3 regions of the Marinobacter sp. L-80 genome follow, and region 2 is predicted to be linked to each of the others. Evidence: predicted binding sites of a transcription regulator. Region 2 holds the regulator's gene; each other region holds the start of a gene.
What was found. Region 2 encodes sigma-54, which starts transcription at its own class of promoters, with help from an activator protein. Its sites were predicted from a motif close to ANTGGCATNNANNTTGCTNT; they were not measured.
Positions count from the first base shown of each region.

Region 1 (9,847 bases), on a different contig from region 2:
GGTGAGCAAGTCAGCCAGATATTCGGCCAGGAGCGGTGCGTAGGTCAGTCCTTTGCTGCCAAGGCCAGTAAGGAGGTAAAGGCTATCGAGATCGCCGCTCTCGCCGTCGAAAACGGGTCCGGCCACCGGCTGGTAGTCATGGGTGGTGCATCGGAAGGCAACCCGGCCACTGAGTTCCTCCCCGCGAAGCGCATCGCTTTCATCGGAAAACACCGCAGGCAGCATCGAGCCGAGTTCGTCGATGTTCTCGTTATGACTTTCCACGGTGGGCAATGGGTTGTTATCACGTAGATCGAAGGTTGCGCCGGTTACGGCAAACTCGCCCAGTGCAGGGTTCAAATACCGGTTACCACAGATAACGGCCGTTGGGCCTCTGAGAGCTGTCGCTGGCAGGTGGCTAACCTGGCCACGAATGGCTTTCAACCGGAAACGACCCTTTGTCGGGATAAGCTCCGGGCTGAGATGGCCCGAGCAGATGACCACCCGGTCAGCGGTGATCGATCTGTTGTTTTCCGTCGAAATGCTCCATGTGCCGTCCGAACGCCGAAGATTGTTGACCTCGCTATGGAACACCGTGGATATCAGCGGGTGGTTCGCCAGTTCCTTGCAAAGGTTTGCGGGTTCGAGCCAGCCACTGCCGGGGAACCAGAGCCCGCCCGATTCCGTTGGCACGCCTGTCAGGGCGCTGGCCTGTTCCCGGGTCACCGGGTAAAAGATACTCCGGGGGTAGTCGTTCCTTTGGAGAAACCTCCGCTGCCGGTCCGCTTCCTGGGGATTGTGGGCCAGCTGTAGCAGGCCGGTCGGATGCCAGTGCTGGTCGCGCCAGTTGTGGTAGAAACGCTGCGCGAACGAGAGTGCTGTGAGCGCCAGCTCGGTCTGGTCGTTGAACTCTACGCCCAGCTTCACATACAGGGCGCCCTGGGCGTTGCCCGAGGCTGCTGCACCCGGGCCATGGGCGTCGATCAGTGTTACCGGGTATCCCCGGTCTGCCAGGTTTCTTGCCAGTGCGCAGCCGGCAACACCTGCGCCGATGATTAAGATCGATTCCTGTTGTTCCGTGGGAGCCGTTTTGATGGGTGCCGGGTTCTCCGCGACAAGAACGCCTTTCAGCATATCCCGTTTGCGACCGTATCCGGCGGTTTTTTCCATCCGGAATCCGGCCCCCATCAAGGCCCGACGAATCCGGCCAACGGAGGTAAAGGTCGCCAGAGTTGTACCCGGCCTGCTGTGTGCACGGATCTTGTTGATGATGTTTTCCAGCCACATATCCGGGTTGCGGGACGGAGCGAACCCGTCCAGAAACCAGGCGTCGGCTTGAAAATCCAGGGATTGCCAGGCGTCGTTAATGTCGCCGAAAAATAGCGTCAGTCGAACCTGCCCCCCGGCCAGGACCAGCCTGTGTACCCCACGCACCAGGGGTGGGTAATGCAGAAGCAGTTCGTCGGCCAGCGCAGCCAGTTCGGGCCACTGTGCCAGGGCCCGGGCCAGGTCCTCGTGGGTGAGGGGGAAACGTTCAACGGAAACGAAGTGCAGCGTCGCCGCATGGGCCGGAGCGTGTCGCTGCCAGGCTTGCCAGGCGGCGAGAAAGTTCAGGCCGGTTCCAAAGCCGTTTTCGGCAATAACGAAATTGCCGCCCTCGGGAATCTGTGCGAAACGTTCGGGCAACTGGTTGTGTTGCAGGAAAACGTAGCGTGTTTCCTCGAGACCATTGTCACGGCTGAAATAGACATCGCCGAACCGGATGGACTCCGGGACGCCGTCGTGCCAAGCCAGTTCAGCGGGCTCTATTCCGGGCGGCAGGGGAGCACGGTCCACGGTGTCAGCCTTTGGGGTCGACCACGGTGACGGTTTCGATGATCACAGGTTCAACCGGCACATCGGCCATCCCCTGTTTGCGGGTGGTCTGTTTGCGGGCAATGGCATCGACAACGCCCATGCCCTCGATCACCTTGCCAAAAACCGCATAACCCGGGCCGCGAACTCTGGCGTTCAGGAACCCGTTGTCGGAAAGGTTTATAAAGAACTGGGACGTGGCGGAATCAGGCGCACTGGTGCGAGCCATCGCAATGGTTCCACGAAGGTTCGGCAGTGTCTCTTTCGCTTCATTGCGGATAGGGGCCCGAGTGGACTTGCGGGAGAGATCCCGGGTGAAACCGCCGCCCTGGATCATGAACCCGGGTATAACCCGATGGAAGATGGTGCCGTCGAAAAAACCGTCTTCGGCGTACTGCAGGAAATTGTCGACCGTTTCGGGCGCAACATCCGGGCGAAGCTGAAGCTCGATAGCGCCTTCACTGGTCACCATGCGGACCTTTGGAAGTGGATCACTGGCCGGCTGCTCATTGGTTTGCGCCTGCACCGCGGCAGTCGGCATGAGCAGGGCGAACGCCATAAGCAATACGGGAGTCACAGTTTTCAGGGGTTTTACCATGTTTGTCATTTGCAGCCGTTCTCCGTGTTATTAGCAGGTGTGTTTCCTGCGACAATTCGGCGAATTCTGTTATCAGGTGCCAGATCTTACCAGATGGTGATGGTAAAACGGGCACTGCATCCACGCACATCGTTGTGTGATCGGCTAACCTTCCCGATATCGGAAGTCATGGATCACACTGGCCGGGCCGGGTTGTACGGTTTTCACTGTTTAAAAGGAGACACTGGGTGAGAATCCGTCAGGGATTTGAAGAGAAATCACGCCTCGGGCGATTGCTTATCAATCGTGGGTATCTGTCTGAGGGGCAGGTCAACGAAGGCCTCAGGCTTCAGCGCGAAACCGGACAGCGCCTGGGTGAGGTATTTATCCAGGCGGGCTGGATCAGCGAGAAGGAGCTGCATCGTGTCCTCAAGCACCAGTCCCGCTATCGCAACGCTGCCGCCCTGGTAACAGCGGTCACGCTGCCATTCCAGCCCCTGGTAACCTTTGCGGCCAGCAATTCGGCCGAGGCGTCACAGGCAACGCTGGAAGCCGGCGAACTTTATGAGAGAGGCAATCTTGCCCTCATGAGTGAAGCCGAGCTGGCGGCGATTTCGGGTCAGGGCGATCCGACCCTGCTGCAGCGCATTGGTATTGTCAGCAATATGGCGGAGAACCCCGCAGGAAATGGGGAGCAAGGCACCGAGGCATCCGCAGATGTTATTGAAGGTCTCAAGCTTTCCGCCAATATCTTCGTGCCGGTTCTGAACTTTCTGGATTCAGATCTCAGCATTTCCGGCGTGCACTATCGTGAAGGGGAGCCACGTTATCGGGTAAGAGAAGATGGCGCCCTGATGCTGGCGTTCCCTGAGCGCATCGAGGAAATCCGGATGGACAATATACGGGTTACGGGAGGCCAGGGAGCTTCAATGGGCAACGTGAGCATTCACGACATCCGGTTTCATCCCGACTCCCAGATGACCATCTACACCCGATGAAGTGGAAAGCATGGCTCGGCAGAGCCATGCGTCCGGGCTCAGGCGCTGGCGAGCACCGTGCTGCTTGATACCGTGGTCTGCTGACCCTGTGCACCGTACAGCTTTTGCTGGCCGGTGGCGCCGCGAAAAATATCGGTGAGTCTCGACAAACGCTTTTGCAAGTGGCTGATCACGCGACCATTGGTCTGGTTCAGCGTCTGACAGGTTCGCAGCTTCTGGTCCGCTTCCTGCCAGAGTTCGAAGAGATCCGAGAATCCGGCGCTGCGAATAAAGCGGGAAGGCTCGCCACCTTCGGGGCGATATCCCATTTGTACGAGCGTTCGGATTTTCTGTTTGGCGCGTTCGCGGACTGCACCGAGGAGATCGTTCTTTTCTCTGGTCAGGGCGTCCAGCTGGCGGAGGTCGGAATTCGCAAGGCAGGTCTTTTCCTTGCCAAGAACGTCAGCCAGTGTTTCAAGCTGGCTGATATCCTGGGAAAGAAGGGTCTTCAAATCATCAATTGCGGCCATGGTCTACTCACCCGAAAATGCTTTCATCCATCTCAAGCATTTTCTGGGCCAGCTTCTCGGCGTCAATCTTGTACGTGCCATTTTCAAGGGCGGAACGAATCTGCTCGATGCGGTCGTCATCCATATCCGGATAATCGCCCAGCTTTTGTTCGAGCTGCTTCAGGTTCTTGGCCTGATTGCTCAGGCTGACGTTCTCACCACGGGCCCCCTGGGCCTGTGTCTTCGCCTGTTCGTTGGATGCCGGCTGGGTATTCTGTGCGCCGGAGCTTTTGTCGGCCGTGGTTCTCTGGGTGTTGACCTGGCCGGGGCCAATTCCATTTAAGTCAACTGACATATCTGTACCTGCTTGCCTGTCGCGCCACGAATGCGGCGCTTACTCGAGTTTATGTCTTCTTAACGGCGGCGCCGCGAAAACCTTTAGTACTTTTAGCACTTTTTTTCATCTGCGTTTACGACCGGTTTTGCGGCATTCACTTGCCGCTCCGGCAAGCCTCTGCCGCACGCGGCTCACATCGGAATTTCCACGTGGCCCGGCGCGACAACGCTGGCTCTTATCGTGCGCGATGAGCGCAGGTTCTCAACCAGAACCTGTTCGCCAACGCTGGCGCTTGCCAGGGCTTTGCCCCGGGAACGTACTGAAAATCCACCGGTTTTGGCGGTGATGATAACATGATCGCCCCGTTCGACCGCATTCGGGGCCGAAAGCATGTCTGGTGTAACGAGCGAGCCGGCATTCACTGCGCGCCGCACTTCCATGCCAATTGCCTGCTTCGAGTCCGTAATCACGCCACGTCTGGATGAATTGATTTCAACAGACTGTTTCGCAAGCAGCCCTTCGGTTATTCGCTCTCCACGTGTGAGTGGCCTCGCTGCCACCAGGGCTGGCCCATGGATAGAGACTGAAGCGGTGACAAACATTCGCCATGGACGGGTTCCTTCGCAGGCTACCTGCAACGACGGGCTGGTGCTTTTCCATGGATCCCCGCTGAACTCTACACTCAAAGGCTTTTCGCACTCGGCGAGAGCGAGGCGGCTGTCGATGGAACCGGGTTCGAAGGAAACGGTGTAGCCATGCTCGGCCTGTTCAGACGCAAAGCTGTCCAGAAACGCCAGGGTCGCTTTCTGAATCTGTTCGGCCGTCGTTCCAGCAAGGAGCGGCGTGCTCAGGCCAGACATTAGCAGTAGTAGGGCGAAATTCGTGATGCGCATACGTATCAGTTTGTCCTATGCTGTCAACAACAGGGCAGAAAAGCCCGAATCAGGCTAAGGATTCGGTAAAAGTGGCCGTTAAATGGGCTGACCCACCCCTGATATGACGGGTTTCCGTCGATCAGGCTATTATTCAGTGAACAGCAAGATATATGCCGTTGTAATTCCGGCAAGCCAGGAGAATCGAAATGGCAGGGGTTTTGGACAGTGTCAACCAGCGCACTCAGATGGTCGGAAAGAACCGCCTCGAGCTGCTTCTATTCCGTCTCAGGGGGCGTCAGATCTACGGGATCAACGTGTTCAAGGTGAAAGAGGTTCTGCAGTGTCCGAAGCTGTTCTCCCTGCCCAACAGCCGCCCGGTCGTTCGAGGCGTAGCCCATAGCCGGGGCGAGACTATCCCCATTATCGATCTGAGCATGGCAATCGGTCTGCCCGGTATCCCGCAAGAAGAGCTCTCCACCAGTTTCGTCATCATCACTGAATACAATCGCAAAACGCAGGGTTTCCTGGTGAGCGGTGTCGAGCGAATCATGAACATGAACTGGGAAGAAATCCTGCCGCCACCCAAAGGTGCCGGCAGGGATGTCTATCTAACCGCTGTCACGAAAATAGATGATAAGCTTATTGAAATCATTGATGTGGAGAAGATTCTTTCAGAAGTTTCTCCGCTTGCGGAGGACGTGACCGAAGCCGTCCTGAGTAAGAGCGCGGAGCGCGTGCCCGGACATCTACCCGTGTTGGTGGTGGATGATTCGTCCGTGGCCCGGCGCCAGATACAGCGGTGTCTCACCGCAATCGGCATGGAAGTGGTGCTGAAAAATGACGGCAAGCAAGCATTCGAATATCTGAAAGAAATAACGGCGGACGGTTCGCGGGCCAAAGATCACTTCTCATTGATCATCTCCGATGTCGAGATGCCGGAAATGGATGGCTATACCCTGGTTACCAAGGTGAAAAGTGACCCGGCCCTGGCAGATATGTTTGTTATGCTCCACACCTCACTCAGCGGTGTGTTCAACCAGGCCATGGTGAAAAAGGTCGGGGCCGACGACTTTATGGCAAAGTTCAGTCCGGACGAACTGGCAGAGCGGGTGATGGAAATCATCGACCAGGGTTGATGGAGCCGCTCAAAGATTCACTCAGAACAGAGACCCAATGAAAGCGGAAATAACGCCACAGGAATATGAAGCCTTCAAATCGTTCCTGCAGGATGCCTGTGGGATTTTACTGGGCGAGAACAAACAGTACCTGGTAAAAAGCAGGTTGCGCAGGATTCTCGAAGAGAACAGCCTGAGCACCCTGGGTGAACTCCTTGAGCGCCTCAAGCGTCCCGGCCGGGGCGGCCTAAAGGAAGTGGTCATCGATGCGATGACAACCAATGAGACGCTGTGGTTCCGTGACAATCATCCTTTCCGGATACTTCAGGAAAAGCTGCTTCCTGAATTCGCTGAACGCAGTTCGGGCCAGCCTCTTCGGATCTGGTCGGCGGCCTGTTCAACCGGCCAGGAACCATACTCCATCGCCATGATCGTGGAGGAGTTCCGGCGGGCAAGGCCCGGCAAGCTTCGCGATGTGAAAATTACTGCCACTGATATCTCCAAAAGCGTTCTCGAAGTCGCCCGCAAGGGCGAGTACGAGATGATTGCCATTGGCCGGGGCCTTTCACCGGAGCGACAAAAGCAGTTTTTTACCCCGTCCCTCAATGGTGGCTGGCAGATCAAGCCGCAGATCAAGAGCATGGTGGAGTTCAAGGAATTGAACTTGCTGGAGCGTTACATGCTCGGTAAGTTTGATATCGTGATGTGCCGGAATGTTCTGATCTATTTCTCTGCGGATCTGAAAAAGGACATTCTTACCCGCATGCACGCCACCCTGAATCCGGGCGGCTATCTGGTTCTGGGTGCCTCCGAGTCGTTGAACGGTTTGCCCCATCTCTACGAGATGGTGCAGTGCCATCCCGGAATCATCTACAGGAAAAAGTAGTCCATGCCCCTCAATGTCTGGGTCCTGGTTGCCGCCCAGGCGCTGGCCATGTGCACAGCGCCCTTCATCGTTTTTATCGGCAGCATCCAGGGCCGAATGCTCGCTCCGGCCCCTGAATACGCAACGCTTCCGGTGGGTCTGGTGGTGGTTGGCACCGTGCTCGCCATCAAACCGGCCACCTGGTTGATGGAGCGCATCGGGCGCAAGCGTGTGATGCTGCTTGGCGCGATCATGGGTATCGTGGCGGGGCTGATGGGGGCGGCGGCGTCCTGGACCGGTCTGTTTTCTTTGTTGTGTCTGGCGGCTGTCGTAGGTGGTACCGGCCTTGCTGTCGTTCACCAATACCGGTTTGCAGCCATGGAGTCCGTGGCACCGGGGATGGCTGGCTCTGCCGCCGCTCGTGTGCTCCTGGGAGGCCTGGTGGCGGCCTGGCTAGGGCCGGAAGTGGCCGCCCTGGGTAGCGGCGCCGCGGAGCAGTATCCGTTTCTGATCAGCTGGGTTGCGCTGGCGGTGGTGCAGGGCGCGGCGCTGTTGATCCTTGGCGCCGGCTATCGGGCGGGCGCGGAACGGGTACAGGAATCACGGCCAGGGGGTGGACGCCCGCTGCGGGAAATTCTGTCGAATTCACTGGTCTGGGCCGCCATTAGTGCTGCTGCCATTGGCTATGCGGTCATGAGTTTCATTATGACGGCAACGCCATTGAGCATGACCGAGATGGCGGGGCATGACCTGGACGATGCCAAGCGCGTCATCCAGCTCCACATCATGGCCATGTACCTGCCGTCGCTGATCAGCGGCTGGCTGACCCGCGTTATTGGCATACCGCTGATGATGGCTGCGGGATTGCTGGCGTATCTGGGTTGCATTGCTCTGGCCGCCAGTGGCGTGAGTTTTCACCATTACCTTTCCGCCCTGTTGTTGCTCGGTATCGGTTGGAATTTCCTGTTTGTTGGCGGTACAACGCTTTTGCCCCGAGGTTACCGGGATGCAGAACGCTTCCGTGTCCAGGGCCTGAACGACATCATGGTCTTTGGTTCCCAGGCTACCGCCGCGCTGTCTGCAGGTGCCATTCTGAGCTGGCTCGGCTGGGGCGGCCTGGTCATGGTTGCAGTGCCCTTCCTGATACTTCACGGGTTGTTGATGACGTTGTGGCTGTTGCGGGACCGAGCGCCCGAGCCCGCCGTTAACGGGAGAGACTAATGCTTATAGATTTCGAGGGTATGGATCCGAAAGATGCCTACCACATCCTTACCCAGACAGTGATTCCGAGGCCAGTTGCCTGGGTGCTGAGTGAAAATCCGGATGGCGACTACAATCTGGCGCCGTTCTCGTTCTTTACGCCGATCACCAGCAATCCCCCGTTGCTGATGATTTCCGTTGGTAAAAAACCGGCGGAGGGCGTTTCGAAAGACACCCGGGTAAACATTGAAGCGAGAAAGAATTTTGTCATTCACATCGCCCACCGGGATCTCGCCGCGGCGGTCACAGAATCCTCGCGAACCTTGCCCCATGGCGAATCCGAACTGAAAAATCTTGATCTGGAGCTGTTGGATTTTGAAGGCTCGAGCCTGCCTCGGCTCAAGGACTGCCACGTGGCTTTTGCCTGCGAGCTCTACGACATCAAGGAAATCGGTGCCGGGCCCCAGTCACTGGTATTCGGAAAAGTCACCCGGGTATGGGTATCTGATGATGCAGCTCGTTACGATGACAAGAATCGCCTGACCTTCAATGGCGCTGCGATTGATCCGATCGGCCGTCTCGGGGGAAGCGAATACGTCACCTTCGGTGAAATCCTCAAAATTCCGCGGCCATCCTGAATCGGGGGCAGGGCAAAGGAATGGAACAGCTTAACCTCCGCCATCTCTACTATTTCTGGGTGATCAGCCGGGAAGGTTCGATCGCCCGAGCCAGTGAAGTCCTGGAACTGGCGCCGCAGACCCTCAGTGGCCAGCTTGCCACGTTTGAAGCCTCAGTGGGTGGGCGCCTGTTCTCCCGGGAAAGGCGCAAGCTGATCCTCACAGACTACGGCCGGCTGATCCTCGGCTACGCCGACGACATATTCGCCCTCACCGGTGAGCTTGCCGAAACCCTGCGGCTTGATCCTTCCGAGCGCCCGCTGACCCTGCGAGCCGGCGTCTCCGCGTCGATTCACAAGCTGATTGCCTACTACCTGCTGCAGCCGGCGATGGCGGGCGAGCGGTCCATCCAGCTTGAATGCCAAACCGGGCGCACCGAAGATCTTGTGCTTAGCCTGAAACGCAAGGAGCTGGATCTGGTTCTGACCGACCGGGTGCCACGGTTGCAGGAGGACGGCAATCTCACGGTACACCCTCTGGCGGGATCCAGCATGAGCCTGTTCGCCGCACCAGAGTTGGCAAGAAAGCTCAAAAAGGGGTTTCCCGAATCCCTGAATGGTCAACCGTTGCTGGCCAACGCCACGGATGCACCCTATTTCGAGCGACTGATGAACTGGTTTTCCCTGAACGGGGTTCGCATGAAACTTGTCGCCCGGGTAGATGACAGCGCCCTGATCAAGGTATTTGGCAGCCAGGGCTATGGCGTGTTCGCTGCTCCAACCTCAATCCGCGAGGAGGTCTGCCGCCAGTATGAGGTAGAGCAGATTGCCTCAATTGAAGACGTCATGGATGAATTGTTCGCCATCACTCGTGGCCGAAAAACCGCCCATGAGGGCGTCCGTGCCATTGTCGATGCCCACACGGGTGATAGTGACGCCTGAT
Region 1 is NZ_JBSXOI010000066.1:103,788-113,634, forward strand. Features, by position in the region: gene mnmC (bifunctional tRNA (5-methylaminomethyl-2-thiouridine)(34)-methyltransferase MnmC2/FAD-dependent 5-carboxymethylaminomethyl-2-thiouridine(34) oxidoreductase MnmC1) at 1-1,815, opposite strand, end outside; gene AC13E3_RS10855 (peptidylprolyl isomerase) at 1,820-2,431, opposite strand; gene AC13E3_RS10860 (cyclic di-GMP-binding domain-containing protein, MshE-related) at 2,659-3,408, shown strand; gene AC13E3_RS10865 (flagella synthesis protein FlgN) at 3,447-3,917, opposite strand; gene flgM (flagellar biosynthesis anti-sigma factor FlgM) at 3,925-4,251, opposite strand; gene flgA (flagellar basal body P-ring formation chaperone FlgA) at 4,425-5,126, opposite strand; gene AC13E3_RS10880 (chemotaxis protein CheV) at 5,315-6,244, shown strand; gene AC13E3_RS10885 (CheR family methyltransferase) at 6,282-7,109, shown strand; gene AC13E3_RS10890 (MFS transporter) at 7,113-8,309, shown strand; gene AC13E3_RS10895 (flavin reductase family protein) at 8,309-8,926, shown strand; gene AC13E3_RS10900 (LysR family transcriptional regulator) at 8,947-9,846, shown strand.
Region 1: a site for sigma-54 is predicted at 5,267-5,286, ahead of flgA (flagellar basal body P-ring formation chaperone FlgA). Genes of this name have one in related genera too.

Region 2 (9,847 bases):
AGCCGGTGAATCCATAGTCCTTACCTTTCAAAGAGGCGCTACATTATGCCATGGAGCGCCGGAGCTCAATCCAAAGAGCGCAAAATGTACTGATAGCAATGATCAGTTTGACTGAACTTCCTGTAACCGGGCATCGTTGCCGGGGGAAAATGGTATACTCTGCCCCACATTTTCAATGTCCCGATAGCCAGGCCCTTAGCCCGATGACCGAACAGACTGCCCACGATTTCCGATCTTCTGCCATCCGCGCCATTCGCATCGAGCGTGACGCCATTGATGCACTTGAAAGCCGGATCGACGACCAGTTCACCCGTGCCTGCGAAGTCATCATGAACTGCAAGGGCCGTGTTGTCGTGACCGGCATGGGAAAATCCGGCCACATCGGCAACAAGATAGCGGCCACCCTTGCCAGCACCGGTACACCGTCGTTTTTCGTGCATCCCGGAGAAGCAAGCCACGGCGACATGGGGATGATCACACCGCAGGACGTTGTCATCGCCATTTCCAACAGTGGCAACACCAGCGAGGTGGTCACGATTCTGCCCCTGATCAAACGTATGGGCGCCCCGCTGATCAGCATGACCGGCAATGCCACGTCCACCCTGGCCCGGGAAGCCGTCGCCAACCTGGACGTCAGCGTTATGGTGGAAGCCTGCCCCCTGGGCCTGGCGCCCACCTCCTCAACAACGGCCACCCTGGTCATGGGGGATGCGCTGGCCGTTGCACTGCTTGAGGCCCGCGGATTCAGTGCCGAGGATTTTGCGTTCTCCCATCCCGGAGGCAGCCTCGGCCGCCGGCTGCTGCTTCGGGTTTCCGACATCATGCATACAGGCGATCAGATTCCCGTTGTTAACGAGGGCACACCCCTGAGCGGCGCTCTCCTTGAAATCTCCCGCAAAGGTCTGGGTATGACCACCGTCGTAAACGGGGAAGGCACGCTTACCGGCATATTTACGGACGGTGACCTGCGCCGGACTCTGGACCGGTCAGTTGATATTCATCATACGCCCATCAACGAGGTGATGACGCGGAATGGTAAAACCATCCAGGCTGATCATCTGGCGGCGGAAGCGCTGAATATCATGGAGGAAATGAAGATCAATGCCCTGCCCGTGACGAACGATAGCGGTGCTCTAATCGGCGCCATCAACATGCACGACCTGCTGCGGGCCGGCGTCATCTGATGGGCCATGAGGAGTTTTTCAACATGAAGCATCAATGGCCTGAGCCACTGCTGGAAAAAGCCGCCAAAATTCGACTGATCGCACTGGATGTGGACGGCATCATGAGCGATGGCAAGCTTTACTTCAGCGCCAACGGTGATGAACTCAAGACGTTCAACATCCTGGACGGCCTGGGACTCAAACAACTCATGGCAGCCGGCATTACTGTCGCCGTTATTACCGGTCGGAAGTCACCCCTGACCGAAAAGCGCATGCGGGATCTGGGCATCCCCCATCTGATGCAGGGGCGTGAGGACAAGAAAGTGGCCCTGCAGGAACTGGTCAGCACCATGGATCTCAGCCCTGAGGCCATCGCCTACATGGGTGATGATCTGCCAGACCTGCCGGCGCTCCGGTTTGCCGGGCTGGGAATCACCGTACCCAATGGTTACTGGCTGGTGCAGCAACATGCCGATTACTGCACCCGAACCCGGGGTGGCGAGGGCGCGGTGCGAGAAGCCTGCGACCTGCTGCTGACTGCCCATGGCAAGCTGGATGCTGCGCTTGCACCCTACCTGGAGCTCAAGGCGTGAACTGGCTCCCGGACAGGCCCTGGCTGCGAACACTGGCGCTGGCTGGCACCGTGGTGGCCGCGGTCTTTTTGCTCTGGCAAAGCGATGAACCGCCGGTCATTGATGATGAGGCAGCCGCACTGCGGGGCGATGCCGAACCGGACGGCTTTGTGGTCAATGGCAATTACACGTCATTCGACGAATCGGGCAAGCTGAAAATCCGGTTCTCCAGCCCCCGCATTGAGCAGTTTGAAGAAGGTAACCTGGCCACCATGGAGTCTCCCCGTGCCGAACTGTATGGCGGCGACAATGTTCTGCCCTGGATTGTTGAAGCCGAGAATGGCAGCCTGCTGCAGAACCAGAACCTGGTCTATCTCACTGACAATGTCCGGATTCAGCGCAGTATTGGTGAACGGGACGCCACTCTGACAACATCAACACTGACGCTGGATAATGACCGGGGCATGGTATATACAGACGCACCCGTAGAAATACGCGACGTTACCGGCATAACCCGGGCCACGGGCATGAAAGCGTGGATTGACGAGCGGATTCTGGAACTGAACTCCCAGGTGGAAGGACGCTATGAAACCGGAAACTAACCGATACCGGAGCCTGCTGGCCGCCCTGCTGACAGTCGCAATGGCTGGCCCGGTGGCGGCTTTCGACCTTGATTCCGACATCCCCATCAAGGTTACCGCCGACAACGCCCGCCTGGACGATGGCCAGGGCATTGCCACTTACACCGGCGATGTGGAACTTGAACAAGGCAATACCCGCCTGAACGCGGAGCGTGTGGTCCTGTACCGTACAGAGAACGGCCTGAGCCGCATCGAGGCCTCCGGAACCCCCGCAAGATACAGGCAACCGGCGCGCGAAGGTGGAGGTGAAACCGACGCCCGCGCCCTGAATATTACCTGGTCCGCCACCGACAGCCAGCTGACCTTTGAACGGGAAGCGGTGATTGAGCAGAATGGCAACCTGTTCCGCGGCGACGTGATTCACTATGATACCGCTGGCCGCGTTGTAACCGCAGAAGGCGGCGCCGAGACCGGCGATGGCACTGGCCGGGTAGAAATGGTGATCCAGCCGCGAAGCGCCGACAGACGCACTGACAAACAGGAAACCGATGGCAGTTCTGAGAGCCAGTAACCTGGCAAAGAGTTACAAACAGAAAAAAGTGGTTATCGATGTGTCCCTGGAAATCCGAAGCGGGGAAATTGTTGGACTGCTAGGCCCCAACGGCGCCGGGAAAACCACCTGTTTCTACATGATCGTGGGGCTGGTACCTGCCGATCACGGGCGGATAACTATCGACAGCCGGGATATCACGCCGCTGCCGATGCACGGTCGGGCCCGCCAAGGCATCGGCTATCTGCCACAGGAAGCCTCGGTTTTCCGCAAACTGTCTGTGCGCGACAACATCATGGCGATCCTTGAGACGCGGCAGGGCCTGACCAAGGCAGACCGGCAGAAAAAGCTCGAGGAGCTGCTGGAGGAATTCCACATCACCCATATACGGGACAGCGTTGGTATGGCCCTGTCCGGTGGTGAGCGGCGACGGGTGGAAATTGCCCGGGCCCTGGCCATGGAGCCGGCTTTCATCCTGCTGGATGAGCCCTTCGCCGGTGTGGACCCCATATCCGTCAGTGACATCAAACACATCATCCGGCACCTTCGGGACAAAGGCATTGGCGTTTTGATCACCGACCACAACGTGCGTGAGACCCTGGACATCTGCGAGAATGCCTACATTGTTTCCGGCGGCCACATCATCGCCTCCGGCAATGCCGACGCCATCCTGGCCAACCAGCAGGTCAAGGAAGTCTATCTCGGCGACGAATTCAGACTCTGACACCCAATGGCTGATTGTTTTGATGATCTGTAGCAAGTAAACTCGGCAAAGAACTTGCTAGGGTAAATTAAAATCACGGCAAGTAACCGGCATATAAAGATTTTTTCACGACTTATGACACAACGCGCTGATGAGTGACGGATCCTGAACCATGGTTATGAAAGCCTCCTTACAGTTAAAGCTGGGTCAAAGCCTGACCATGACGCCCCAGCTGCAACAGGCGATCCGGCTTCTCCAGCTCTCCACTCTCGACCTCCAGCAGGAAATCCAGCAGGCACTGGAATCCAACCCCATGCTGGAGACCTCCGAGGACGATGACCAGACCGACGCAGCCAGCGAAAACGACGAGCGCGAGGCCAACGCCACCGAGTCCGCCGCTGAAGCTGCCCCGGAACCGGCCAGCGACTGGGATGAATCCGAGAACGGCCCGGACTGGTCCTCGGAGAACGAGATTCCTGACAACATTCCGGACGATCTGCCGGTTGATACCGCCTGGGACGACATCTACCAGTCCGCACCAGCGCCGGCAGCCCGCAACGACGACGAAAACGATCACGATTTCGAAACCCGTAATTCCCCGACCGAAACGCTTCAGGATCACCTGGAATGGCAGCTCAATCTGACGCACCTCAGTGAACGGGACCAGGCCATTGCCCATGCCCTGATGGATGCAGTGGACGAACGGGGCTATATCACCAGCCCGCTGGAGGAAATCCACGCCGGACTGCTGGATGAGAACGATGAAGACCCCCTTGAACTGGATGAAGTGGAAGCCGTGCTTCACCGCCTGCAACACTTTGATCCGCCCGGCGTGTTTGCCCGGGACCTACAGGAATGCCTGCTGATCCAGCTCAACCAGCTGCCGCCGGAAACACCCTGGCTGGCCCAGGCACGCCTTGTAATTACCCATTACATCAACCTGCTGGGCAACCGCGATTACGCCCAGTTGCTGCGCCGCAGCCGCCTGAAAGAAGACCAGTTGCGGGATGTCCTGGCGCTGATCACCGGCCTGAATCCGCGGCCGGGCGATGTCATTGACCGGGCCGAACCCGATTATGTGATTCCGGACGTGATCGTTCGCAAACACAATGGCCGCTGGCGTGTTGAGCTGAATCCTGAAATTGCACCGCGCATCCGGGTCAATGCCAGCTATGCTTCTCTTATAAGGCGTGCGGACAGCAGTGCCGACAACACCTACCTGCGGGATCAGTTGCAGGAGGCGAAATGGTTTATCAAGAGCCTGCAGAGCCGCAATGAAACCCTGCTGAAAGTGGCGACCCGTATTGTCGAGCACCAGCAAGGATTCCTGGATCAGGGTGAAGAAGCCATGAAACCGCTGATCCTCTCTGATATCGCCCAGGCGGTTGAGATGCATGAGTCCACGATTTCCCGGGTCACCACCCAGAAATACATGCACACCCCCCGGGGAATTTTCGAGCTGAAATATTTCTTCTCCAGCCATGTCAGCACTGACGAAGGCGGTGAATGTTCTTCCACGGCGATCCGCGCGATGATCAAAAAGCTGATTGCCGCGGAAACGCCCAAAAAGCCGTTGAGCGACAGTAAAATTGCAGCCATGCTAGGAGAACAGGGAATCAAGGTTGCGCGACGCACCGTTGCCAAGTACCGGGAGGCCATGCACATTCCGCCTTCGAACGAACGCAAGCGGCTGGTCTGAACACCCCGGGGTCCGGGCGCAACGTACTATTCGCCGGCGCATAATGCGCCAGCACCCAGACCGGCTCCCGGGAGCCGGCACGATGACAACAGGAGACGCCTATGCAACTCAATATTTCAGGCCATCACGTAGAACTGACTCCCGCACTGAAGGATTATGTTTCAGAGAAGTTCGAGAAGCTCGAGCGTCACTTTGACCACATCAGTAACTGCCAGGTGACCCTGGAAGTGGAAAAGGTGCGCCAGATTGCGGAAGCCACGTTGCATGTGGTTGGTGGTGAGATTCACGCAAAGGCAGAAAATGAGGATATGTACGCAGCCATCGATGCCCTGATCGACAAGCTTGACCGTCAGATCCTCAAGCACAAGGAAAAGAATGTAGACCGGATGCACGGAAACGGCTCTCGCTAACTGACTGTTTTCATGCAATTCATCTAATCGAGCTGCGACATGAGTAACGTGTCGCAGCCTTTTTTTTAACGGAAACGCAGTCGATCCATGAGCGACACATCCCTGACCATAGAGAACATTCTTGCTCCGGAGCTCACCCTCTGCAGGGTAGCTGCGTCCAGCAAGAAACGGGCCCTGGAGTTTATTGCCGAGCAGATAAACCATCAGGACAACACGCTCAGCGAGACCCAGCTCTTCAACAACCTGATTTCCCGCGAGCGCCTGGGCAGCACCGGCATTGGCCAGGGAATCGCCATTCCCCACTGCCGTCTGGAAGGACTTGATCACGTGGTGGGCGTGCTGATGACGCTGGAAGAAAGCGTCGAATTCGATGCTATCGACAATCAGCCGGTGGATCTGATTTTCGCCCTGATCGTCCCGAAGGAAGCAACGAGCGAACACCTGGAGCTGCTCAGCCAACTGGCTGAAAAGTTCAATGAGCGGTCGTTCTGTGATCGCCTCCGGCAATCCGAGGACGCAAGCACGCTGTACCAGCGCATGACCGCCCCGGGCGGATGATATTCATTGCAGTGGAGATAAGGTGGTCATGAAGCTGATTATCGTTAGTGGCAGGTCTGGCTCGGGCAAGAGTACCGCCCTTCATGTGCTTGAAGACCTCGGATTCTATTGCATCGACAATCTGCCTATCGGCCTGCTCTTTCCCCTCACCCGGGAAGCCGCCAGCCAGACCAAGCCTGGCCGGCTGGGAAAGATGGCGGTGAGCATCGATGCCCGCAACCTTTCCGGAGAGTTGGCCAATTTCGAAGAGATCTACCGTCGCCTTCAGGAGACCGGGGTTACGGTTGAGATCATCTTCCTGGACGCCGACGAACAGTCATTGCTCCAGCGTTTCCATGCCACCCGCAGAAAGCATCCGCTGAGTGACGACAGGACATCCCTCCGGGAAGCCATTACCAGTGAAAAGAAGCTTCTTGAGCCTCTCTCCAAGCTTTCCGACCTGTATGTGAACACCACGGGCATGTCCATGTACGAACTCCGGGACATGGTGAAGCAACGGGTGGTTGGCCGGAAAGACCAGGAGCTGGCCCTGCTGTTCCAGTCGTTCGGCTTCAAACACGGTGTGCCATTGGATTCCGACTATGTCTTCGATGTTCGCTGCCTGCCGAACCCCTACTGGGATACCAGCCTCAGGAAATACGTGGGCACCGATCAGCCGGTTATCGAGTTTCTCGAGAAAGAGCCGGCAAGCCGGAAGATGATTGACGACCTGAAGGCCTTCCTGGATACCTGGCTGCCGTCGTTTGCTGATAGCAACCGCAGCTATATGACCATCTCCATTGGTTGTACCGGCGGCCAACACCGATCGGTGTATGTGTGCGAGCAGTTGGGTGAATACTTCCGGCAAAAATACAATAATGTGCAGGTACGCCATACCGAGCTGCCACACCTGCAGACCCGGGAAGAGATCTGATCGAACCATGATTCGCCGCCCGATCACCATTATCAACAAGCTGGGCCTGCACGCCCGCGCCACTGCGAAGCTGGTCGCCACCGCCTCCGAGTTTGACAGCAGCGTGCGAATCAGTGGCAAGGGCCGGGATGTGGACGCAAAGAACATCATGCAGGTGATGATGCTGGCCGCCAGCAAAGGGACCGATGTGGAACTTGTTGCCGAAGGGCCGGACGAGGAAGAAGCCGTCGAGGCACTGGTGGAACTGATCAACGACTATTTCGGCGAAGGTGAGTAGAATAAATACATGACCGATATACTGGAAAAAAGCCAGGCCCGCCAGCGCCTTCGTTCCCTGAGCGAAGCGCTGGACAGTGGCGCACTGAAGCAGGTTGCCCGCATCCTGAACGGTGGCCTGAGCCCCAGTGATATTGCCCATTTGCTGGAGTCCTCACCGCCCCGGCAGCGGGCCCTGCTGTGGAACCTGGTGGACAAAGACCTCGAAGGCGAGGTTCTCCAGTATCTCAGTGATGATATCCGAGGCTACTTCCTGAGCCAGCTGAACGCTCAGGAACTGGCGGACATCATCGAGGATTTCGAGTCAGACGACCTGGCCGACCTGCTGCAGCAGCTGCCGGATACGGTCATCCAGGAAGTCCTGGAGACCATGGACGAGCAGGACCGGCAACGGGTGGAGGAAGTTCTCTCCTATCCGGAGGACACCGCCGGCGGTCTGATGAACACGGACACCATTACGGTGCGCCCGGACATCAGTATCGATGTTGTGCTCCGCTACCTTCGCAGGCACCGCACCCTGCCACCCATGACCGACAGCCTGATCGTGGTCAGCCGCCGGGACGATTTCATTGGCATGCTGCCCATCACGAAAATGCTGGTCTCCAACCCCGCCTCCACCGTGCGGGAAGTCATGGATACCGACATCGAGCCCATTCCCGTGAGCCTCTCCGACACCAAGGTAGCGACATTGTTTGAACGCTACGACCTGATCTCGGCGCCGGTGGTAAACGAGGAGGGCCGCCTGCTGGGTCGGATCACCATCGATGACGTGGTTGACGTTATCCGGGAGGATGCGGACCACTCACTGATGAGTATGGCGGGTCTGGACGAAGACGAGGACACCTTTGCGCCGGTGTGGAAAACCACCCGTCGCCGTGCCGTCTGGCTGGGCATCAACCTGATTACGGCACTGACCGCCTCCGCCGTCATCGGGCTATTTGAAGACACGATCGCCAAAGTGGTGGCGCTCGCAGTGCTGATGCCAATTGTTGCCAGTATGGGCGGCATTGCTGGTAGTCAGACGCTTACACTGGTGATTCGCGGTATGGCCGTGGGGCAGATCAGCGGCGCCAACGTAGGCTGGCTGCTGAACCGGGAATTTCTGTCAGGGATACTGAACGGCCTGCTCTGGGCCGCCGTGGTGGCGGGTGCAGCCATGCTCTGGTTCCAGGATGTGATGATCGGCGCGATCATTGCTGCCGCGCTGGTGATCAATCTTGTCGCCGCAGCGCTGGTTGGCACGGTTCTGCCACTGTTTCTCAAATCTCGCAATATTGATCCGGCCCTGGCAGGCAGCGTGATTCTCACGACTGTGACCGATGTAGTCGGGTTCATGGCCTTTCTTGGCCTCGCGACGATTTTCTACGCTTAAGCGGATCTCGGATTTATGAAAGACCATCAAGACAACGACGCGCCGGAATACGACGGCCCGAGCAAATCCCAGCTGAAACGGGAAATGCATGCCCTGCAGGATCTGGGCAAGCGGATGCTGGACCTGAGCAACGATCAGCTGGAAACCTTGCCAATCAGCGAGACCCTCCGCGCCGCGATCGAGGAATCCCGCCGTATCCGCCAGAACGAGGCCAAACGACGGCACCTGCAATACATCGGTAAGGTCATCCGACAGGAAGATGATCCTGAAGCCCTGGCGAAAGCCATCGACGCCTTCGATGCCGGTAGCGAAGAACACACCCGCAGACACCACCTGGCGGAACGCTGGCGGGACCGGATGATTGCCGAAGGCGATTCCGTTGTTGGCGAGTTCTTCAGCTACTGCCCCACTGCCGATATGCAGCACCTGCGAAACCTTGCTCGAAACGCCCGAAAAGACGTCGAAAAACAGAAGAACACCGGCCAGGCCCGGAAACTGTTCCGTTATCTCAGGGAGTGCATCGATGACGCCGAGGCCATGTGAGCCGTTGGTTCAACCTTTGAGCCGGCGGTGCTCCCACACCGGCATCCGGGCGCGCAGATTGGCTACCTGATCGGCGTCCAGTTCGGCGGTGACCAGGCCCGGGCCTTCCCCCATTTCCGTCACGATCCGCCCCCAGGGATCACAGATCAGGCTGTGGCCATAGGTGCGACGGCGCTCGCTGTTCTGGCCACCCTGGCCAGGTGCCACTAACCATACCTGGTTCTCGATCGCGCGGGCCCGGATCAGGGGGTACCAGTGGGCATCACCGGTCTGCCAGGTGAAAGCGCTCGGAAGGCAAATCCAGTCGACATCCTGCTCACGCAGCAGCCTGAACAGCTCCGGAAAGCGAAGATCGTAGCAGATCGCCAACCCCAGCTTGCCCGCGGGCGTATCCACGGTCACTATCTGTTCGCCGGGCTCGAAGGTGTCCGATTCACGGTATTGACCATGGGCGTCTTCCACCATGGCATCAAACAGGTGAATCTTGTCGTAACGGGCAACTTCCTC
Region 2 is NZ_JBSXOI010000077.1:523,493-533,339, forward strand. Features, by position in the region: gene AC13E3_RS22035 (ABC transporter ATP-binding protein) at 1-15, opposite strand, end outside; gene AC13E3_RS22040 (KpsF/GutQ family sugar-phosphate isomerase) at 204-1,184, shown strand; gene AC13E3_RS22045 (KdsC family phosphatase) at 1,208-1,756, shown strand; gene lptC (LPS export ABC transporter periplasmic protein LptC) at 1,753-2,337, shown strand; gene lptA (lipopolysaccharide transport periplasmic protein LptA) at 2,321-2,887, shown strand; gene lptB (LPS export ABC transporter ATP-binding protein) at 2,865-3,590, shown strand; gene AC13E3_RS22065 (RNA polymerase factor sigma-54) at 3,742-5,268, shown strand; gene hpf (ribosome hibernation promoting factor) at 5,370-5,678, shown strand; gene ptsN (PTS IIA-like nitrogen regulatory protein PtsN) at 5,766-6,236, shown strand; gene rapZ (RNase adapter RapZ) at 6,265-7,149, shown strand; gene AC13E3_RS22085 (HPr family phosphocarrier protein) at 7,157-7,426, shown strand; gene mgtE (magnesium transporter) at 7,436-8,797, shown strand; gene yjgA (ribosome biogenesis factor YjgA) at 8,813-9,340, shown strand; gene AC13E3_RS22100 (carbon-nitrogen hydrolase family protein) at 9,350-9,847, opposite strand, start outside.

Region 3 (9,847 bases), 190 kb from region 2:
CGATTCCTGACGCCAATCCGAGAGCCGTCCCCGAAGGCGCAGGGCTGCCTGGCTGTGAATCTGGCTTACCCTGCTCTCACTGACGCCGAGCACCGCGCCAATCTCCTTGAGGTTCAGTTCTTCCTGGTAGTAAAGGCTCAACACCAGCTTTTCCCGCTCCGGCAGGTCTTCAATCGCCTCAGCGAGGCTCCGCCGGAAGGCATCGGAGGACAACCCCTCAAGGGGATTATCCTGCGTCTCTGTCTGTTCTATCGGCAGCTCTCCGGATTCATTGAGCTCGTCGAGGCTAAAAAGTCGACCGCTGTTGGAACCGGAAAGGTAGGAGTGGTATTCGGGCAGCCCCATACCCAGCTCTTCGGCCACTTCCTGGTCGTGGGCTTCGCGGCCAAGTCTATCTTCAACGGCCTTGATGGCCTGGGAAATGCGACGGGCGTTGCGATGCACGGAACGGGGGACCCAGTCACCCTTGCGGATTTCGTCCACCATGGCGCCGCGAATACGGATACCGGCGTAAGTCTCGAAGGTAGCACCTTTGGTAGAACTGTAACGCTGGGCGGCCTCGAGCAGACCGATCATGCCGGCCTGCATCAGGTCTTCAAGCTGGACGGACGCCGGCAGGCGAGCCATCAGGTGAAGGGCAATTTTCTTGACCAGCGGCGCGTGCTGCTCAATGAGCTGAGCCGGCTTCTGCGCACTTGACTGGTTATAGATTCCGAGGTTTTTCGCCAATGTCATGTATCCGGTTTTTTGTTTGACTGGATCCGATTCAGACTTCGACGAGCCGCTCCACAAAAAATTCCAGATGCCCACGGGGCGAGGACGGCAACGGCCAGCTATCTACCTTGTCCGCCAGCGCCTTGATGGCCAGTGAAGCTTTCGCCCTGGGATAGGCGTCCAGCACCGCACGCTGCCGCTGAACCGCTTTCTTCACGGCCTCATCGTAGGGAACTATTCCTACGTATTGTAGTGCCACATCGAGGAAGCGCTCGGTGACCCGGGTCAGTTTTTCAAACAGATGCCGGCCTTCCTGCTCATTCCGAACCTGATTGGCAAGAATACGGAAGCGGTTGGTTCCATAATCACGGTTCATCAGCTTGATCAGGGCATAGGCATCGGTGATCGAGGTCGGCTCGTCGCAGACAACCAGCAGCAGCTCCTGAGACGCTCTCAGAAAACTGACCACTGACTCGGAAATCCCGGCGGCGGTATCAACGATCAGGACATCGATCTGATCACCCAGTTCGCTGAACGCATTAATCAGCCCGGCATGTTCCATGGGGCTGAGCTGGGTCATTCGTTGGGTACCGGAAGAGGCGGGGACAATCTTGATGCCACCGGGTCCATTCACCAGAACGTCCTTCAGATCACAATCGCCGGCCAGAACATCCTGGAGGTTGCGATTGGCAGTGATGCCCAGCAAGACGTCGATATTGGCCAGCCCCAGATCGGCGTCGAGCAGCACCACTCTCAGGCCTTTCTGCGCCAGGGCAATTCCGAGGTTCACCGACACGTTACTCTTGCCGACACCACCCTTTCCGCCGGAAACTGCAATCACCTGTACCGGATGTGCTCTGCTCATACTGTTTTTGGTCTCTCGCCACGTTTCGCCGGCTTTGTCTCCGACGCCTGTTGTCAATCTGTCCGGTCTCAGGCGTGCTCTTTCAGGCCCTCTGCGACCGCTTGCTGTTGCTGGAGTGTTTTCAGCCGATCCACGGCCAACCGCACCAGCGGAACGGCTTCTGCGTGGTGCAGGTCTTCAGGAATCTTCTGGCCGTCTGTGTAATAGGCTACCGGCAGACCGGTTTCCATCACAAACCCGAGAGACTCGCCCAGCGTCAGGGCCTCGTCGATTTTGGTCATCACACAGCCCGCAAGATTTGCCATCTTATAGCAATGCCACACGGATTTCATGATGCGAGGCTGACTGGTTGCCGAGACCACCAGATGGGTTTTGATATTGTGATGGCTGCGAGCCAGTTCGGCCAGCTGTTCCTGATAGCCTTTGTCCGCACTGGTCAGTCCGGCGGTATCAATCAGCACCAGATGACGGTCTGACAGCTCGTCCAGAATATCGTCCAGACTGTGGCTCTCATCCACGACCCGAACCGGCACATTCAGGATCCGACCGAACACGAATAACTGCTCGTGCGCCGCCACCCGATAGCGATCCGTGGTCACCAGTGCCACCGAGTCGGAACCGTGTTTGAGCACGTAGCGCGCGGCCAGCTTGCCAATGGTGGTGGTTTTCCCGGACCCTGTCGGACCCACCAACGCGTAGGCGCCGCCCTCATCCAGCCACTCCATGCGGGAGGTCCGAACCCCGGTACACAGCATTTTCAGGGACTGCTTCCAACCGTCTTCCAGGCGCCCCGCCTTGTGACGACGGGAAATTGACCCCGCCAGATCACTGCCGAGGCCGAACTCCTGCAAGCGCTCGGCAAGCCTCTGCTGCACGGCGGTGGTCGCAGAAACCTCCGGCTCCTGTTGCGGCCGATGGCCCTGCATCATGTCTTTGAGCGAGCTGATCTCGGCCCGCATCTGCGCCAGCTCATCAGAATAGGCTTCCCTCGGCGCCTGTGGCAGAAGTTCAATATCACCAAAACCACCGCTCACCTCTTCCTGAATGGCAGCGAACGAACCGGCGTAGCTCGCGCCCTGCGATGCCCGCTTTTCCCGTACTTCACGGATGCGGTCCCGGGACCGGCTCAGCTCGTCCTCAAGACGCCTGTGCTGGTCGGCCTGCATCTCGGCCAAGCGGGACCCGTTGGTGGCTTCTTCTGCCTGGTTGCCCAGTCGCTGGCGCGCCATATTCTCGTCATAATCCAGCGCCGTCACAATTTCGACACCGCCGTCGACCCGACGATTGGAAAGGATCACGGCGTCCGGCCCCATCTGTTCACTGACCTGCTTGAGCGCCTCGGCCATGGTCTGAGCAAAAAACCGTTTTACTTTCATGATGCCTCTTCCTCCACCGGCAACGCCGTGCCGGCGCTGTCCGCTCTGTCATCCGCGCCGTTACTGGCCAACGGACGCCACGATCGTAATCTGTTTGTTATCCGGAATTTCCTGGTACGAGAGCACATGGAGCCGCTCTACCCCGTAGCTGGCGAACTTCGCCAGCACCGGCCTCAGGGGCCCGGACACCAGCAGAATGGCTGGCTTGCCGAGCATCTCCTGACGCTGGACGCTCTCCTGAAGCGAGCGCTGGAGTTTTTCAACCATATTCGGCTCCAGAACCAGGCCAATATCTTCCTGTCCGCCGGATTGTTGACTCTGCTGAACAGACTTTAGCAATAACTGTTCCAGATCCGGATCCAGGGTGATCACCGGTATCTCTGATTCGTTGCCGCAGATACTCTGGACAATCATCCGGCGCAGGGACTGCCGCGCAACGGTGGTCAACAGCTTCGGATCCTGACTCTTCGGATGCACGTTCACGATGGCCTCGGCAATGGACCGCATGTCTCGGATCGGCACTTCTTCCTTCAGGAGGTTCTGCAGCACTTTCAGCAGCAGACTGATGGATACGGTGGTGGGTACCAGTTCCTCGGCCAGCTTCGGAGAAATCTTTTCAAGCTGATCCAGCCATTTCTGGACTTCCTCATGGCCCAGCAGCTCGTGGGCGTGTTTCTGCAGTACCTGGTTAAGGTGGGTCGCGACCACCGTACTGGCATCGACCACGGTATAGCCGAGCGTCTGGGCCTGCTCTTTCTTGTCTGGCTCAATCCAGCTGGCGTCCAGACCGAACGCCGGATCCTTGCCTTCAATGCCTTCTATCTTTCCGAATACCTGACCGGGGTCGATGGCCAGTTCGCGGTCCGGATGGATTTCCGCTTCGGCAATCGTCACGCCCATCAGGGTGATGCGGTAGACGTTGGGCATAAGATCGAGGTTGTCTCGAATGTGGACCGAGGGCATCAGGAAGCCGAGATCCTGGGACAGCTTTTTACGAACGCCCTTGATACGACTGAGCAACTGGCCACCCTGTGACTTGTCCACCAGCGGGATCAACCGGTAACCCACTTCCAGACCGACAATATCGACAGTGGACACATCGTCCCAGCCCAGCTCCTTGGTCTCTCCGGGGGCCGGTAATTGACGCCCCTGATCGCCGCCAGCGTCACCGCCTGGAGGCAGATCACGACCCGCCGGCCGTGGAGCCGCCCCGCCCGCGCCCCTAGTCGGGAATGCGCCATCTTCTTCGACGGTCTGTCGCTGGTGCTTCCAGATATACCAGGCAGCGCCGGCGGCCAGTGCACCCAGACCCAGGAAGGCCACGTGGGGCATGCCGGGAATCAGACCGAGAATGATCAGGATAGCGGCGGCAATGGACAGCGCCTTGGGCGCGCTGAACATTTGCTGGAGGATCTGGCCGCCCATATCCTGGCTGGAGGTAACCCGCGTTACCATGATTGCAGCAGACGTGGACAGCAGCAGCGAGGGAATCTGTGCCACCAGGCCGTCACCAATGGTCAGTAGCGCATATCGCTCCATGGCCAGCCCGAAATCCAGACCGTGCTGCAGCATACCAATGGCAATACCGCCAATGATGTTGATGGCAAGAATCAGCAGGCCGGCAATGGCGTCGCCCTTCACAAACTTGGACGCACCGTCCATGGAGCCGTAGAAATCCGCTTCCTGGGCGATTTCGGCACGACGATGCTTGGCCTCATCCTGATTGATCAGGCCGGCGTTCAGGTCCGCATCAATCGCCATCTGCTTGCCGGGCATAGCATCCAGCGTGAAACGGGCGCTCACCTCGGAGACCCGGCCGGCACCCTTGGTCACGACCAGGAAGTTGATGATCATCAGGATCGCAAACACCACCAGACCCACGGCGTAATTGCCGCCGATCAGAACGGCGCCGAAGGATTCGATCACTTTACCGGCGGCATCGCCGCCTTCGTGGCCGTTCAGCAGAACAATCCGGGTAGACGCCACGTTCAGGGCGAGACGCAGAAGTGTGGCTACCAGCAGGACTGTCGGGAAGGACGCAAACTCCATCGGCCGCAGGGCGTAGACACACACCAGCAGAATGACAATGGACAGGGTGATGTTGAAAGTAAAGAACACGTCCAGGAGGAACGCCGGCATGGGCAGAATCATCATGCCCAGCAAGCCCATCAGCATGATTGGTATGCCCAGGTTGCCCCGCGTCAGGGTTTTGACGTTATTGAGGACTAAAGCTCTGTCCATGCCGGATACTTCTCCGATTGGCCGTGCCTGCAGGCGTTTTGAAGGTCGAAAATCTGACACCGGAGCGTCGTTTGGAAGGGTTATCGCAAGATCCGTACCAGCCCTTAGTGGATTTCACGGAACCGGCCATTTGCGGCCTGACTCCCCTTGCCAGATGCGGTATCCTTGCGCCATTTGATCGCGACGCCAAAATTCCAACCAGACACACAGGTGACCCCATGCCAATCCACGAGGTAAAACACCCTCTGATCCGCCACAAGCTCGGCATCATGCGCCGTGCGGATATCAGCACCAAGAATTTCCGGGAGCTGGCACAGGAAGTCGGTGCACTCCTGACCTACGAGGCCACCAAAGACTTCAATCTGCAGGAAAAGACCATCGAAGGCTGGGCAGGGCCGGTTAACGTGGAACAGATTCACGGCAAGAAGGTCACCATCGTGCCGATCCTGCGGGCCGGCCTTGGCATGCTTGACGGTGTCCTCAGCCTGATTCCGGTGGCCCGGGTCAGTGTTGTCGGCCAGATCCGCAACGAGGAAACCCTCGAGGCCAGCACCTACCTTGAAAAGCTGGTGGGCGAACTGGACCAGCGTATGGCCATGATTGTCGATCCGATGCTCGCCACCGGCGGCTCAATGATCTCCACCATTGACCTGCTCAAGAAGGCCGGCAGCACCGAGATCCGGGCCCTGGTGCTGGTTGCCGCGCCCGAAGGTGTTGAAAAGGTTCTGGAAAAACATCCGGACGTGTCTATCTACACCGCCTCCGTTGATGAGCGCCTCAACGACAAAGGCTACATCCTTCCGGGTCTCGGCGATGCCGGCGACAAAATCTTCGGCACCAAGCAAAAGGACGTTTAAGAATGCAGGACCATACCAACGACCCGGTCTGGAAACAGGCCATTGCTGGCTCCCAGATGCTGCTGGTGGCGTTCGGCGCGCTGGTTCTGATGCCACTGATTACCGGGCTGGATCCCAACGTGGCCCTGTTCACCGCCGGCCTGGGCACCCTGATCTTTCACGTGGTGACCGGCGGTCAGATCCCGATTTTCCTCGCGTCGTCCTTCGCCTTTATTGCCCCCGTGATTGCCTCCAAAGGCAAGTTCGGCATGGAAGAGACACTCGGCGGCCTGATGGCAGCGGGTATTCTCTATATTTTCCTCAGTGGACTGGTGCGGCTGCGGGGCACCGGCTTTGTCCGCCGCCTGCTGCCGCCAGTGGTTATCGGCCCGGTGATCATGACTATCGGTCTCGGCCTGGCGCCGGTTGCCGTTCACATGGCCTCCGGCCGCACCGGTGATGGCGCCAACCAGCTGATTCCCTACGACACGGCGATCTGGATCGCCATGATCTCGCTGGCCGTAACCATCATCATGTCGGTCTGGTCGAAAGGCATTTTCCGGCTGATTCCGATCATGTTCGGCGTTATCACCGGCTACATCCTCTCCGCGTTTGCCGGTATCGTGGATACCACGCCAATCCGGGACGCCGCCTGGTTCGCCGTTCCCAACTTTGTTGCGCCGGAATTCAGCTGGGGCGCCGTGCTGTTCATGATCCCCGTCGCCATTGCCCCGGCCATTGAACACATCGGTGACGTGCTGGCCATCGGCAACGTGACCCGAAAGAACTACCTGGAAAAGCCGGGCCTGCACCGCACCCTGCTGGGTGACGGCCTGGCCACCAGCGCCGCCTCCATGCTTGGAGGACCGCCCAACACCACCTACTCGGAAGTCACCGGCGCCGTTATGCTCACCAAGAATTTCAACCCCAAGGTCATGTGGTGGGCTGCCTGCATCGCCATTGTTCTGGCTTTCGTTGGCAAATTCGGCGCAGCACTGCAAACCATCCCGGTGCCCGTCATGGGCGGCATCCTCTGCCTGCTGTTCGGTTCCATTGCCGTCGTTGGCCTGAACACACTGATCCGCCACCAGGTAGATCTGTCGCAGTCTCGCAACCTGGTTATCGTAGGCGTTACCCTGGTGTTCGGTATTGGCGGCATGGTGCTCGGGCACCTCGAAGGCATCGCGCTCTGTGCGGTGGCTGCCATCATCCTGAACCTGATACTGCCCGGCAGCCGCGAGGCATGGGGTAAAGCCGTCTATGAGCAGAAAGCCGACTGACAGCTCCGGCATGCCCCCCCGCGGCATTCGGTTACGGCAGAAACACCCTCTGCTCCACATGGTCGAAGCCGATCTGCCCGACATGGCCGCCCGCAAGGCCCTCCGCCTGATGGCCACCGGCCGACTGGCCGCCGCCATGGCCAAACGCCCGGGCTCGGTTTACCTCTCCGAAAGCTACTACCAACCCCGCCAGCCGGTGCTGAACACTACCCTCAAAGTGCTCGGTGGCGTCCTCGGGGCCGTTACCCGTAGCGAGGTACCGTTCCACTTCCAGACCGACGAGCAGGCCCGCAAGCACTTCCTGTCCTGCGGCTTTACCTCGACCACGGTCCATGACCCGCGGGCCTCGTATGGGATACTGCCGATTCCGGAAAGCCGCGGGGAGCCGATGGTTCGGGTTATCGAGGCTGGTTGCTGATCTCGCCTTCCACTCCTGCCCCAGCCTGATGATTTAGCGGGAAGAGGTTCGTGGGGCTGCCTCCCAAAAACCGCTACGAGCACATCCATGTGCGCTTGGCGTCGGCCATCCTTGGCCGCCGACATTTTTGGGAGGCAGCCCCACAAACCTCGCAAACCCGACGGGAATCCGCCAAAAGCTCCTGAGTTGGATGGGTATTTTTCAGCGATATCGAAGGGGTTTGATAAGCGGTTGTGGGTGGCCTTTTCAGGACTGTCTGTGGCCATGGATGGCCACAGTCAAGCGCACATGGATGTGCTCGTAGCGTGTCCTGAAAAGGCCAGCCACAACCGCGCTAACTCCCAAACCCGCAGGCTACCAAAAGAAACCCAACTCCAAACTAAACGTCCCGCCGCAAATCCGAAGGAATCGGGAACTCCGGCATACCGGGCTTGGGCCCGCGCCCCTTGCGGAACTGTCGGAGCTGGAACACATAGGCGAGCACCTGGGCAATGGCCATGTACAGGCCATCGGGAATCTCCTCGCCGATGTCGGTGTTGTGGTACACCGCCCGAGTCAGCGGCGGCGTTCTCAGGATCTCGACTTTGTTCTCACGGGCAATTTCCATGATTTTGAAGGCCACCTCATCGGCGCCCTTGGCCACCACTATCGGCGCGGCCATCGCCTTCTGATCGTATTTCAGGGCAACGGCGTAATGGGTCGGGTTAGTGATCACCACATCTGCCGTAGGCACGTCCTGCATCATGCGGCGCTGGGCCATTTCACGCTGGAGTTGGCGGATCTTGCCTTTGACCTCGGGTTTGCCCTCGGTGTCCTTGTATTCGTCTTTCACCTCCTGCTTGGTCATGCGCAGTTTTTTCTGGTGATCGTAGATCTGGAAGGGTACGTCGATCGCCGCGATGATGATGGTGGCGCAGGAAAGCAGGAAAAAGCTCCAGGCGATGGTCCAGAGTACATGTTCCATGGCCGGCACCACCGGCTCCTCGGCAATGGCCAACAAGTCTTCCGTGCGCAGATCGAGGATCAGAATGGCCAAGGCCATTACCAGACCGACCTTGGCAATGGCCTTTACCAGCTCGATAAGGGAGCGCATTGAGAACATGCGCCCGAGGCCCTTGATGGGGTCCATGCGATTGAGTTTCGGGGCCACGGCTTTGCCGCTGATCAGCAGGCCGCCGATGCCGATGGAGCCGAAGATAGCGGCGATCAGCAGTAATACCAGAATGGGAGAGAGAGCCCAGGCCGCTTCCTTGGAGGATTCAATGAGCTGCACGCTCATGTGGCGCATGTCGAAGATGGCGGAGCGTTCGATAACGAAGCTATCTCGCATGATCGCCTCCAACGAGGCTCCCAGGCTGGCGCCGAACATCAGCATGCCGCCGGCGCCTGCCAGGAGGACGGCCATGGTGGCCAGCTCTTTTGAGCGCGCAGTCTGGCCCTCCTCCTTGGCCTTTTCGAGCCTTCGGGGGGTGGCCTCTTCCGTTTTTTCCTGACTGTTGTCGTCTTCTTCGGCCATAAATCTCTACGGCTGCCCCTGCAATCCCCGCATGAAATCAAAGGTTTCCCGGGCGTACTGATCGAAGTGCGGCAGAAAATTGGCGTGCAGCACCCATATGGCAAACAATCCAAAAATCAGGCCAATCGGGAAACCCAACGCGAAGATGTTCATCTGGGGAGCGGCGCGCGTCATGACACCAAAGGAGATGTTGACGATCAGCACGGCGGTAACCGCCGGCAACGCCAGGAGCATGGCGGAGGCGAACATCCAGCTGATCCGGTGGGCCAGTTCCCAGACTCCGGTCTGGCCTAGGCCTTCCATCCCAATAGGTAGGGTCCGGAAGCTTTCTATAAACACTTCAAAGGCAACCAGGTGGCCGTTCATGGCCAGGAACAACAGGGTGATGGTGATGGTGTAAATCTGGGACAGTACGGGCACGTTCACACCGTTGGCCGGATCGACCATTGAGGCAAAGCCCAGCCCCATCTGCATGGCGATCATCTGGCCGGCAATCACGAACAACTGCCAGAGTGCGGTCAGCGCAAAGCCCATGCCGACGCCGATGAGTATCTGCTGCAGGGTAATGACCACGGCATCGGCGCTCAGGGCTTCCACCTGA
Region 3 is NZ_JBSXOI010000077.1:336,248-346,094, forward strand. Features, by position in the region: gene AC13E3_RS21100 (RNA polymerase sigma factor FliA) at 1-735, opposite strand, end outside; gene AC13E3_RS21105 (MinD/ParA family protein) at 767-1,579, opposite strand; gene flhF (flagellar biosynthesis GTPase FlhF) at 1,648-2,955, opposite strand; gene flhA (flagellar biosynthesis protein FlhA) at 3,016-5,196, opposite strand; gene upp (uracil phosphoribosyltransferase) at 5,415-6,053, shown strand; gene AC13E3_RS21125 (uracil-xanthine permease family protein) at 6,056-7,312, shown strand; gene AC13E3_RS21130 (hypothetical protein) at 7,293-7,730, shown strand; gene flhB (flagellar biosynthesis protein FlhB) at 8,110-9,246, opposite strand; gene fliR (flagellar biosynthetic protein FliR) at 9,253-9,847, opposite strand, start outside.
Region 3: a site for sigma-54 is predicted at 5,279-5,298, ahead of flhA (flagellar biosynthesis protein FlhA). Genes of this name have one in related genera too.